DNA from 3 places in the Faecalibacterium hominis (ex Afrizal et al. 2022) genome. Region 1 is predicted to be linked to each of the others. Evidence: predicted binding sites of a transcription regulator. Region 1 holds the regulator's gene; each other region holds the start of a gene.
What was found. Region 1 encodes HrcA, which represses chaperone genes, less so after heat shock. Its sites were predicted from a motif close to TGTTAGCACTCNNNNNNNNNGAGTGCTAACA; they were not measured.
Positions count from the first base shown of each region.

Region 2: ACKXGA_RS14150 (Hsp20/alpha crystallin family protein) is a predicted target of HrcA. The motif match lies at 2,653-2,683, and genes of this name have one in related genera.
Region 3: ACKXGA_RS00560 (Hsp20/alpha crystallin family protein) is a predicted target of HrcA. The motif match lies at 2,422-2,452, and genes of this name have one in related genera.

Region 1 covers NZ_CP186860.1:1,818,792-1,822,955, forward strand. The annotation lists gene dnaK (molecular chaperone DnaK) at 1-295, opposite strand, end outside; gene grpE (nucleotide exchange factor GrpE) at 398-1,027, opposite strand; gene hrcA (heat-inducible transcriptional repressor HrcA) at 1,024-2,097, opposite strand; gene ACKXGA_RS08890 (stage V sporulation T C-terminal domain-containing protein) at 2,282-2,824, opposite strand; gene ACKXGA_RS08895 (Fic family protein) at 2,932-3,984, opposite strand; gene ACKXGA_RS08900 (diguanylate cyclase domain-containing protein) at 4,087-4,164, opposite strand, start outside.
Region 2 covers NZ_CP186860.1:2,938,934-2,943,097, forward strand. The annotation lists gene ACKXGA_RS14130 (DEAD/DEAH box helicase family protein) at 1-303, opposite strand, end outside; gene ACKXGA_RS14135 (TnpV protein) at 465-821, opposite strand; gene ACKXGA_RS14140 (hypothetical protein) at 952-1,617, shown strand; gene ACKXGA_RS14145 (NAD(P)H-hydrate epimerase) at 1,654-1,938, shown strand; gene ACKXGA_RS14150 (Hsp20/alpha crystallin family protein) at 2,055-2,519, opposite strand; gene ACKXGA_RS14155 (DUF1003 domain-containing protein) at 2,830-3,351, opposite strand; gene ACKXGA_RS14160 (hypothetical protein) at 3,416-3,799, opposite strand; gene ACKXGA_RS14165 (DUF2500 domain-containing protein) at 4,004-4,164, opposite strand, start outside.
Region 3 covers NZ_CP186860.1:109,322-113,485, reverse strand. The annotation lists gene ACKXGA_RS00570 (alcohol dehydrogenase) at 1-648, opposite strand, end outside; gene ACKXGA_RS00565 (YitT family protein) at 712-1,569, opposite strand; gene ACKXGA_RS00560 (Hsp20/alpha crystallin family protein) at 1,820-2,287, opposite strand; gene ACKXGA_RS00555 (hypothetical protein) at 2,505-2,981, opposite strand; partial or broken gene ACKXGA_RS00550 (purine-nucleoside phosphorylase) at 2,992-3,432, opposite strand; gene ACKXGA_RS00545 (ADP-ribosylglycohydrolase family protein) at 3,598-4,164, opposite strand, start outside.

The DNA of each region.
Region 1 (4,164 bases):
GCTTCTGCAGGATCATAGCGCTGACCTGCTGGGGAGTGTACTCCTTGCCGTTCAGGGTCACCTTGTGGTCGGTGCCCATATAACGCTTGATGGAAGCCACCGTGTTCTCAGGGTTGGTGATGGCCTGGCGCTTTGCGACCTGACCCACCAGACGGTCGCCGGTCTTGGTGAAGCCGACAACGGACGGGGTGGTGCGTGCACCCTCAGAGTTAGCGATAACAACGGGCTCGCCGCCCTCCATAACAGCCACGCAGCTGTTGGTAGTACCAAGGTCGATACCAATGATCTTACTCATAATGAAAGCTCCTCTCAAATTCAGAACGTTTTTTGTTTATGTGATGCTCAAATGTTACCAAGCGGATGTTATATTTGAAAACCCTTGCGGGGTCTTGCAAAATCACTCTGCCACAACAACGGTGGCATGACGGACGATCTTATCGCCCAGCTTGTAGCCCTTCTGGTAAACCGTAATCACGGTGCCGCTCTCCTGCCCATCGGGGGCGGGGATCTGCTGCACGGCATTCATAAAGTTGGGGTCAAAGGGCTTGCCCAGCGCCTCGATCTCCTCCACATGGAGGGTGCTCAGCGCCTTGGCGGCTTTGTCCAGCGTCATGGTCACGCCCTTCTTGTAGTTCTCGTCGGTGGTGGGGGCGTTGGCCGCCATCTCCAGCGTATCCAGAATGGGGACGATCTGGTTCACGGCAAAGGACACGCCGTCGTTGAACTTCTGGTCAGCCTCACGGGTGGAGCGCTTGCGGTAGTTCTCATACTCGGCGGCCATCCGCAGCAGCTGATCCTTGGCCTGATTGGCATTCTTCTCAGCCGCGTCCAGCTTTGCCTTCACGGCCTCCAGCTCCCGGGCCTTCTTGTTGAAGAAGCCATCCTTTTTCTTGGGGTCTGCCGCTTCAGCATTCGTCTCGGGAGCCGCTGCCTGCTCAGGTGCAGTTTCCGGGGCGGCCTGCTCGGCGGTGTTGGGCTCCACGGCAGGTTCTTCTGCCTGCGGGGTCTTTTTTGTTTCTTCGCTCATTCCAGGTCCTCCTTATAGATCACAGTCCGCCGGGGTGCGGCTGCCTGCGGGGTATCTTTTCGTTTGCCGCTCATTCCTTCGCCAAGCTGATCGGCAAAGGTGTGGAGCAGCGGCATCAGCTTCTGGAAGGGCATCCGGGTGGGGCCGATGAGAGCCACGGAGCCCCAGAGGCCTCCGCCCACCAGATACCGGTCACTCACGATGCACAGGCCGGGGATCTGAGGTTCCAGATCCTCGCCCAGCAGGATGCTTTCGCTCTGCTCTGCCGGGGGTGCAATGAGGGCGGCGGCCTGCTCTTCGTCGTTCAGCAGGCTCAGAATGCTGCCCACCTTGCCGTCCAGCTGGGGCCAGTCCAGCAGGTACTGCTCACCACCCAGATACACATGGGGCTGGGTGGAATCCTGCAGGATGGCGGCAGCGGCGCTGATCACCGGCACCAGCTCCGGGCTGATCTGGCTGCACAGCTCTGCAAGGAGCCGGGGCGACAGATCAACAGGAGCCACAAAGGTCAGGTTCCGGTTGAGCAGGGCGGCAAGCGCCGCTGCATTTTCCCGGGAAAGACCGGTGCGGACCCGCGCCACACGGGTGCGGACATAACCGGCAGTGGTCACAGCCAGCACCGCTGCGGCGCTGCGGCCCACCTGCACCACCTCGTAGTGGGCGATGCAGAGATCCTCAGCACAGGGGGTGCTGACGGCGGCGGTGCAGCCGCTGATGGCGGCCAGCGCCTTGGCGGCACCCTGTGCCAGCTTTTCCGGCTCGTGGTCAAGGCTTGCGAACACCGCGTCCACACGGGCGCGGGTCACACGGTCCAGCGGCTGGTCATCGGTGAGAAGATGATCCAGATAATAACGGTAGCCCTTGGCACTGGGGACACGGCCTGCGCTGGTGTGGGGCTGCTCCAGCAGACCCAGCTTGGTCAGCGCGGCCATCTCGTTGCGCAGCGTGGCACTGGAAACTGCCATATCAAAGTAGTTTGCCAGCACACTGCTGCCCACGGGCTCGCCCTCGAGGCCATACAGCGCAACGATCGCCTGCAAGACACGCTGTTTGCGTGCATCCATCGTCATAGCGCCTGCCTCCTTCGTTCGCTTTTTGTTCTTTAGCACTCCTTCTTCCTGAGTGCTAAGACCATTATATCCAATTTTGCGGCGCTGTCAATAGCTTCTCAGAAAAGTTTTGAAAGATTCATAATTCTGTCATAAAGGCCGCACAAAAAAGAGCCGCCCTGCGGCGGCTCTCCTATATAATAGATCATTCCTCCATCTGCTTTGCCAGAAATGCCGCCGCCACGTTCACCGCCTTGAGCTGGGCGGCATCGGGCTGGGCAGTGCGGTCCTCCGTAAGCAGGCCCACACTGCCGGTGACATCCCCCGCCGCAATGATGGGCACAGCGCACAGCAGCGCCCGGGGCGAGCCCTCACAGGGCAGCAATGCCTTTTCGGGGCTGCCATCGCTCTGGTAGGGCTTGCGGCTGTCCATCAGCTTTTCCAGCGGCTGGCTCACGCTGCGGTCTGCCAGATCCCGCCTGCCTGCACCGGATGCCGCCAGAATGCGGTCCCGGTCTGAGACAAAGGCCGTCAGGGCAAAGCACTTGCTCAGCACATCCACATACTGGGCCGTCACCCCGCTCAGTTCCCCCATGGGCGAATACTTTTTGAAGATGACCTCGCCGTCCCCCGTTGTGAAGATCTCCAGCGGGTCTCCCCTGCGGATGCGCTGGGTGCGGCGGATCTCCTTGGGGATGACCACCCGCCCCAGCTCATCGATGCGGCGCACGATGCCGGTTGCTTTCATAAGGTTCCCTTCCTTTCCATGTTCCGGTTTTGCTTCCAGATTTCTGTGAAGTATGGTTATTCTGTGGAAACAGGAAGGGAATTATTCATTCAGCTCCTGCCGGAGCCTTACCTGCGCACATACTGCGTCTTTCTGCCCGCGCCGATCCTCTCCAGAACGCCCTCCTCTGTCAGTTTTTTCAGCGCGCTTTCAATCGAGCTTGTACCAAAGCCCGGGCAGGCCTCTGCTGCCTCCTGTTTTGTAAAGGCTCCCAGCCTTTCCATCGCATAACTGCGCACTCGTTCGTACGCCGTCACGCGCTTCTGTCCCCCGCCGACCAGATCGACTCGCTGCTCAAAATCCTGATAACAGGAGCAGATCACCGCCAGCATATATTTGATAAACGGTGTCGGGTCATTTTCCTCCTCATGCCAGTGCTGATCAGCCTGCGCCAGTGCTGCATAGTACTCATCCTTAGTCTCTGCAATTGCTTTTTCAATGCTGATGTACTGCCCCACAACATATCCATTCTGATACAGCATCAAAAGGGTCAGCAGCCGGCTCATTCTGCCGTTACCATCATTGAAAGGATGGATACAGAGAAAATCCAAGATAAAATAGGGGATCAAAAGCAGGGGATCAACGAGTTCTCTGTGCAGCACATCCTGATAAGTGCAGCAAAGTGCCTCCACAACACCCGGTGTCTCGTATGGTTCCAGCGGGCGGAACAGCACATGGCGTTCCCCGCTGGGAAGGGTCATATCGATCTCATTGGGTGTAGTCTTAAAATGTCCTCGATAGGTCAAATTCGTATATTTCAGCAGATCACGGTGCAGTTGCAGGATGTACCCCGGCTCTACCGGAATATAGGCATAGTTCTCGTGGATGAGATTTAAAACATTTCGATATCCCAATATCTCCATTTCGTCCCGGTTACGTGGAGTCGTTTTATCTTCAACCAGCTGTTTCAGGCGTGCATTGGTCGTGATGATCCCTTCGATCCGATTGGAGGACTCTGTACTTTGGATCTTTGCGATCTCCACCAGCCGCTCCAATTCAGCGGGCCTTTGTTTCAGATATAGTTCCTGCCGCCCCTTGCATTCATGGATCTTCGCAACATAAGACAAGACCTCATTATCCCAGGAGTATTCTGCAATCTTTTTATAATCAAATGTACGCATGATTCACCCATTCCTTCTCCCAGCCCGTTCTTCCTTCTCCCAATTATACGCTCATTTTGGGAGAAAGCACAAGAAACTGGGAGAAAGCTTTTATCGTTCTCGTCACTCGCAGCTCCTGCCGGAGCGCTGCTTATCCTCATACATCCGGTGGTCGGCCAGGATGCGGATGGCACGCACATC
Region 2 (4,164 bases), 1.1 Mb from region 1:
ATCACCATCCAGCATTGGGAGCTGTCGTTCCGCTTCCTGCACGGCGGCACGATGCTCTTTTTCCTTATCGGTCAGGTAGCGGTCAGACTGAATCATCAGGTCGATGTATTTCTCGACCTGTGTCCAGCTTAACGTAACCTTTTGATGATCCGGGTAGTGGTCAAATTCAAGTCCTTTTCCATCATGATTTACAAAACCGCTGCTGCCATCCAGAAAATCCTGCGAATGTCCGCCGATGCCGTACTCTTTCGCCAATGCTTTAGCGCGGAGTTTGCGGTCGGGCTGTGTCTGGTACAGTTCGATGATCCGCTGCTTGCCATCCTGAAAACCGGAACCATGCTTGCGCAGTTCATTCTCAATTTCAGCCTGCGACAAAACAAAAGCGGAGGGCGATTTTTCGCTCTCCGCTCGGTCGATATGTTCAATTTGCTGGGCTTCGGTGGGGATGGCGGCATCGAAGAAACTTAGCTGTAGATCAGCTCCGTCAGCACCAGTTCCTCGGTCTGCGCTTTCAGGCTGTTCATGTGCTGCACCCAAGCCATCTGATTCTGCTCCTTGTCCGGGGTCGGGTTCTGTTTCAGAAGCTGCGCCATGGTCTGCTGCATCCGGTTCTCTGCCGTCTGCTCCACCTCCATCAGGTGCGGGTACAGGCTCCCGTTCAGGAGCATCGTGTTGTACAGCACCGGGCGATGGTTCATCAGGTGCGTCCGGCGCAGCCTGCCGTACTTGCCCAGCGGGGTCTTCGGCTGATGCAGGGTCAGGTTCGGGAGCTGGTAGTCCCCGATGGTCGAGTAGGTCACGTTCCTGCTGTTCGTATTCATATTGGCTCCTTTCTACATTGCGGCGGCGAATGGTTGTTTTTACGGTGCGCTCAATTTGGCGTAAGACCTCCCGGCTCATGTCGCTGACGGCTGCGCCGAGGGTGTAAACACTGTCTGGGGTGGAAAACTCGTGGATGGCTCGGAAGTCGTCCTTGTCGAACCACCCGGCTGGCTCAAATCCGCAGCGTTCCAGCAGCGTGTAGGTGACGCTGATGGCGGCAGCGGACTTGAACTGCATCTCCACCCCGGCTTCATCATAATCCATCAGGAGCGAGCCGTCAACGATGGCACGGATGTCGCCGCCGTTGTTGTCCCAGTAATCCGCCACCAATTTTCCGGCAACATCGGCAAGCTGCTGGCTAACACGCTCTCCGCTGATGCCGTAGATAGCGGCGAGCATTTCCGAAACAGGCTGTTTCAGATCATCGTTGTACTGCCACACCTCCGGGTCACGGGAATTACGGCGCACACCGGTGTCCGACACATCGAAAACGTAGTGCAGGCGCGGGAATCCGCTGGATTCGTCCAGCAGAGCGATACCCTTAGAGCCACGTCTGACATAGCGGTTCATCCGGTTGTTCCAGATGTCAAAGTCGGCGCAGGCGGTGGCATCCGGGCGCTGGGCGTAGATCATCAGCTGGTCTGCAAAACTGTACTTGTACAGCCGGGATGCAGTGGTCAGGTAGTCCGACCAGTTTTCCCAATATCGGGTCAGTTCCTTTGCCGTTTGCTGGGCGAGGTTAAGGTATTCTTGCGTTTTGTTTGGCATTTTGGCCTCCTTTCAGCTCTGTGGTAAACAAAAAAGCGAGCGGCCTTTTCAGGTCACTCGCTTATGGAATCTATGGTAGTTTATGGCGCACTTCGGCCTTCCGGTCTTGCTGCCTGCGGGCTGATACGCCGTCTGCATAAGAGCGACACCTTTGTGCTGGCTGTAGACCTGCCCAGCGGCATCAACACGGATACCGGGGAGGTTGCCGAGGGTGCTGCCCATGCAGATTTGACCGTAACCTTCGACAGTTATAAGCCTTTGCATATGGCAGAAGCTTCTGCGCCGCTGTGCGGAAAAATCATCTGTGCTGACATTGGCATCCGGGATGAATGGCACCCGGAGTTTTGACGAAGGCTTGCCGCTGCGGAAAAATACCGGGAAACAAAAAATGCCCCCGGAGGGCTTGTTGCGGCTCTCCGGGGGCATCTTATGTGCGTTGTGCCTTGGCGCACACGACCGGCGTTTTACTCGATTGCAATCAGATTCGGGTTCTCAGGCAAAGCCTTCGTCTGCTGAGGAGCAGGCAGCTCGACGTGCAGGACGCCATCCTCGAACTTTGCGTGGATGTCTTCCTTCTTCACATCGCCCACGTAGAAACTGCGTGCGCAGGTGCCGGAGAAGGATTCGTGCCGCAGATAGCGGCCCTTCTTATCCTTTTCGTCATTACTGTGGCTGCGCACTGCCTGAATGGTCAGGTAGCCGTCGTTCAGATCCATCTGAACGTCTTCCTTCTTGCAGCCCGGCAGGTCAACAGCTACTTCGTAACCGTTGTCCGTCTGTTTGACATCGGTCTTCATCATGTTTGCACCGCGCTTACCAAAGGTATCACGAGCCTCACGGTTCATCATACGTTCCAGTGCAGCGTCATTCCAGAACGGATCGAAGAAATCATCGAACAGGTTTTCATGGAAAACAGTCGGCATAAGCATAAATCATTCCTCCAATCCCGGCGTTCGGGTCGGGGCAAAAAATCTGAAGCGTCCACTCGGAAGAGCTTTCCGGGGAGCCTTGCGGCTCTCCTTTTGCCCTTCCTCCTGAGCACGCCACTGTTATAGCATTGTTTTTTAGCACTGTCAATATAAGAGTGCTAATATTCACGAAAAAATAATACTTTTGCAACAATATCTTGTATCTGTCTTTCCCCCATTACCACAATGAGACAAAAATCAACACCGGGAGATGAAATCGCACACCGTTTTCTTTCCGGCTTATCCCATTTTGGCGCAAAAAAGCTAGGATTCAGTTGTTTTCCTGCTGCTTTGTATGATTTTTGCCATCGTTTTGCAGCCGCTTTTCCAGTGCGGACTGCTTGGCAAGAATGGCGTTTACTTTATCGTACAGGTCCTCGATCATGATCTCGGTCTTCAAGTTGACTTTATAGTCATTTTCCGCTCTGCGGCGGTCTTTTTCCTCCTGACGGTTCTGGCTCATCATGATCAGCGGTGCCTGAATCGCCGCCACACAGGACAGTACCAAATTCAGCAGAATAAACGGATACGGGTCAAATGCCTTGGCAGCCAGCACCGTGTTGACCACCATCCAAAGGATCAGAACACCGGTAAAGGAAAAGATAAACGCCCAGCTTCCGGCAAATTTTGCAATGGAATCCGCTGCACGCTGCCCCAGCGTATACTTTTCTTTTTCGCTTTCAGGACTGACGGAGATCTTACTGTCTGCCAGCAGATTCAGCACTTCCTCATCGGTCATGTCGTGCCGGATGTCCTTGAGCACTTCTTTTAATAGTTTTCTGTTTTCCTTCATAACGGTCACTCCTCTCTCATGGATGTTCTTGGGTGGTAAACGGGAAGTTGTCCTTATGCCAAGTTTACTTGTCAATCACAAAATAAGCAATCACCATTACCAAAGAAATGGTCAATCCTATATAAAACTCGGGGAATGCTAATCGAATGCTATTCTGTAAACTGACTTCACCGGTGACAGTCAATGTATGCCAGGTGAGGAATTTATATATTTCGGAGACCACAATCCCAATCACGCCTAATGCGCCTAAACTTTTACTAACAACTCGTTTCTTGACGGGAAACCATACTCCTAAAACAAACAAAATGACAGACACTATTCCAATAGGATTGAGTAGATTTATCAAGCCGGTAATTTCCTGTACACCTTTTAATCCGCCATATTGGTTAAATAACATTGGTAATAAACTAATCAGAAACGCTATTGATAGAATTATTTTCTTTTTCATCCATTCACACTCCTTCGCCAAATTCCGAGTTGTCGAGTTCAGTACATAACGAATCGCTGAAATCCAATTCAGACATCGTGTTGCACAAGTTGATTACATCTGCTTTTTTGAAACCAATTTGTTTGAACATTGAATTTGGCATAAGTCGAAACAACATATTCTGAAATTTCGATAGCTTTTTAGGCATCTTATATTGTGCTGCAATTAGCTCCGCTCAAACCCAAGATAGCGGGTGCCCTGAAAACTCAGCTTTCCAATGTCGCCCTCCACAAGCATTCCGTAGTCCGAACCACTTACGGTAAGCTCCATGCGGTCGCCGCTCTCTACCTGAAAGGTCACATAATAGGTCGTGAACGTATGCGCCA
Region 3 (4,164 bases), 1.4 Mb from region 1:
GAGCACCTGCGGGTAGTGCCGACGGATGAACTGCAGGCGGCTTGCGTCCTTTTCACAGACGATGATGCGCTTGGGGCTGTGCAGCATGACGCACAGCAGCGTGCAGATGCCAGTCGGCCCTGCACCGAGGATCAGCACGGTATCCTCGGGGGTGATCTCCGAGATGCGTGCCGCCCAAAAGCCAGTGGCCAGCACATCGCCCACCAGCAGCGCCTGCCGATCGGTGATGCCGTCCGGGATCTTGTTCAGTCCCTGATCCGCAAAGGGCACCCGGACATACTCGGCCTGCCCGCCGTCGATGCGGCAGCCCAGCGCCCAGCCGCCGTTTTGATCGGTGCAGTTGTTCACGAAGCCCTTTTTGCAGAAGAAGCACTCTCCGCAGAAGGTCTCCACGTTCACCGTCACCCGGTCGCCGGGTTTCACATTGGTCACCGCACTGCCCACTTCTTCTACGATGCCCACCATCTCGTGCCCTACCGTGATGCCGGGCACCGCCCGGGGCACGCTGCCATGCTTAATGTGCAGGTCGCTGGAGCAGATGCTGGCAAGGGTCACCTTTACAATGGCGTCCCGCTCGTGCTGCAGCACCGGCTTTGGTTTTTCCAGCAGGGCAAACGCCCCCTCTGAAACATAGGTATAGGTCAGCATGCTTTTTACCTCCATGCGCTTTGATATTTCCGGACTTGAGTATACCACGCAGCTCTCCGCCGATCAGATCTTGGGCTGATACTGCATGCTGGACACATTGTAAACGGTAACAAAAGCCTTGGGGTCTTCCCGGTTGATAAAGTTCATCAGCTTCTGATATTCGCTCTTGTCCACGATGGTAATGATCTCGTTGTGCTTTTCCAGATTGTATGCACCGATGGCCTCGTACATGGTCGCACCGCTGTGCAGGTCATGGAGGATGAACTGACGCAGCGCCTCCTCTTTTTCGGTGATGATGCAGACGCGGCGTTTGATGCTGTTATCAAAGATGAAATGGTCCAGCACGATGCCGTTGAAGTAAGTACCGAGGATACTCAGCACCACGGTCTTTTTATCGTAGACCAGGGCCGCGGAAAGCGCCACACACATTCCCGACAGAGACATAGCTTTTCCCAATTCCATGTGCAGGTACTTGTTCATGATCTTTGCCACGATATCCAGCCCGCCGGAGGATGCATTGCGGTTGAACAAAATACTCAGCCCGATGCTGACCACCAGAATATAGCACAGCACGTCCAGCTCCTGACTGCCGGTCATCGAGCCGAACTCCGGGAACAGCTTTTCAAACAGCCCCAGAAACACCGGCAGCAGCACACTGGTGTATACGGTCTTTGCGCCAAATTCTCTGCCGCAGGTAAAGAACCCGATGATGAGAAGCACGACGTTCAGGATCATCGTAATGACCGACAAGGGCAGCGGCACAAAATTGGACAGCACGATGCCAAGGCCGGAAATGCTGCTGACGGATGTATGGCTCGGCACCAGAAAAAAGAAAACGCCCGCCGCAATGATCGCCACCGCCCCGGTCAGGACTGCCGTCTCCCTCAGGACTGCGCCGGTCTTTCCTTTTACATCACTCATCTTTGTCCCCCCTAAAATCAAATTTGTTTCACCGATTTCCTCATCTTTGTCGATGCGGACAAGGAGCTTACCGCCAAAGCGTTTGTATTCCATAGTGAAGTACCTCCATAAATTCCGAGTTGCCGTTCTCAGTATACCATGGTTTTCCCTTACGGAAAAGATAGCGAAACAAAAATGCCCCCGGAGGGCTTGTTGCGGCTCTCCGGGGGCATCTTATGTGCGTTGTGCTTTGGCGCACACGACCGGCGTTTTACTCGATCTCGATCAGGTTCGGGTTCTCAGGCAGAGCCTTCTGCTGCTGGGGTGCAGGCAGCTGGATGTGCAGGATGCCATCCTCGAACTTTGCGTGGATATCCTCTTTCTTTACGGCATCGCCCACATAGAAGCTGCGCGCGCAGGTGCCGGAGAAGGTCTCGCGGCGGATGTAATGACCCTTCTCATCCTTCTCATCATTGCTGTGATTACGGACGGCCTGAATAGTCAGGTAACCGTCGTTCAGTTCCATCTGAACGTCTTCCTTCTTGCAGCCCGGCAGGTCCACGGCCACATCGTAGCCGTTCTCGGTCTGCTTCACATCGGTCTTCATCATGTTTGCACCGCGCTTACCGAAGGTCTCGCGCTCTTCACGGTTCATCGCACGCTCCAGCGCACCCTCGTTCCAGAACGGATCAAAGAGATCATCGAACAGATTCTCATGGAAAACAGCAGGCATAAACATAAATCATTCCTCCAATCCCGGCGTTCAGGTCGGGTAAAAAATCTTTATGTTGTTTATTCGGAAAGGCTTTCCGGGGAGCCTAGCGGCTCTCCTTTTGCCCTTCCTCCTGAGCACGCCACTGTTATAGCACCGTTTGTTAGCAGTATCAAGTGTAGAGTGCTAAAATTCACAGAAAGATAATTTTTTGATAAATTTTCATGCAATCATAGGCGTTTTTTCAGGCATATGTCAGCCTTAAGTATTTGGCATCCACTCCATTCGCCACCAGCGTAGCAGCGATTTCCTCGAATGTCTTTACTACCTCCATTGCTTTTACCGGAACGACGATTTCGTCCAGCTCTCCTTCCTCTAGGAGACCTTTTGAAAAGCTCATGCCAGGGGTTTTCACTTCGCCAATATTAAAAGCCATCAAGTTCACTTTTCGTCCATCAGATGCCTCAAAATCAAAAAAATTCATAACTCCATCAAACACATCTGGCGACTCAAGTTCTTTACTGTCATAATCCAATATATGCGTATGTTCTGAAACGATTGATTTGATTTTATCCACTTCTGCCTTTTCCAGTTGCAGTCCTTGTGTATTTTCTCTGTTCTCCTGACATTGAACGAAGCCATCTTCTGACACGGACACACGGCAAAGCGGCAGCCCCCAGGCATTTGCCAGCAAATAATCAAAAACGATGTTTTCTCTCATCCGAATTACCCTATCCTTCCATCTTCTGGATCACCGCACCCAGCCAGCGGCACAGGGTCTCCCCGGCCTGATTTGCGATTTCCAGCACGCGGGCGTGGCTATGCTTGACCGTCTGGATGCCGGTGGCCATGTTAGTGATGCAGCTGACGGCCAGTACCTTCATGCCCATGTAGTTGCAGACCATGGTTTCCGGCACGGTGCTCATGCCCACGGCATCGGCTCCCATCCCTGCAAAGGCGCGAATTTCAGCCGCCGTTTCATAGCAAGGGCCCATAAAGCCCATGTAAACGCCCTCCTTGTAGGCAATGCCCAGTTCATCGGCGGTCTGCTTGGCAAGGTTCCGCAGTTCCAGACTGTAAGGTTCGGTCATGTCCGGGAAGCGGGGGCCGAAGCGCTCATCGTTGGGACCAATGAGGGGGTTCGTGCCCATCATATTGATGAAGTCGGTAATACCATTCTCTCCTTTTCCCAAAAAATTCGATATACTCTCTGGGTTCAGTATATCGGATTTTTCAGGCCGATGCAAGACGCCCTCCATCGAGTCTTATTAAAAACCAAGGAGCAGATACTTCACATCACGAGTGTGTTGTATCTGCTCCTTGGTTCTCCGAATGTCTTATCTCTGGCCGATGTTCCACCGAAACAGCTCATATCCTTCCCGGATATCCTCCGGCAGACGTTTCAAAGTCTCGTCCCGCAGTTCCTGCGGCATCCCGTAAAAAGCTTCGGCAATGCCGCCGGTGATGCAGGCAAGGGTGTCGCTGTCGCCGCCCAGAGAAACTGCATTGCGAAGTGCATCCTCAAAACTGACGCTTTCCAGAAAAGCAATGATTGCTTCCGGCACAGTTTCCTGACAGGTCTCCACATGATGATAGGTCGGCCGAATTTCATCGCAGGTACGGTTCAGGTCATAGCCGAAGGTCTGCTCCACATATTGTTTGATTTCCGGCTTGCTGTGGCCGGTACGGGCCAGAAAAATCACTGCCGCCGTGGCCTGCGCGCCTTTGATGCCCTCCGGGTGGTTGTGGGTGACTTCAGCGGTCACTTTTGCCATTTCCAGCGTTTTGTCCAGCGTATCGAACAGCCAGCCCGCTGCCGACACCCGCATAGCCGAACCGTTACCGAAACTGCCATAGGGATTCGGATTTTCTGCGTGCAGCCACCGGCGGAACATCCCGCCGTA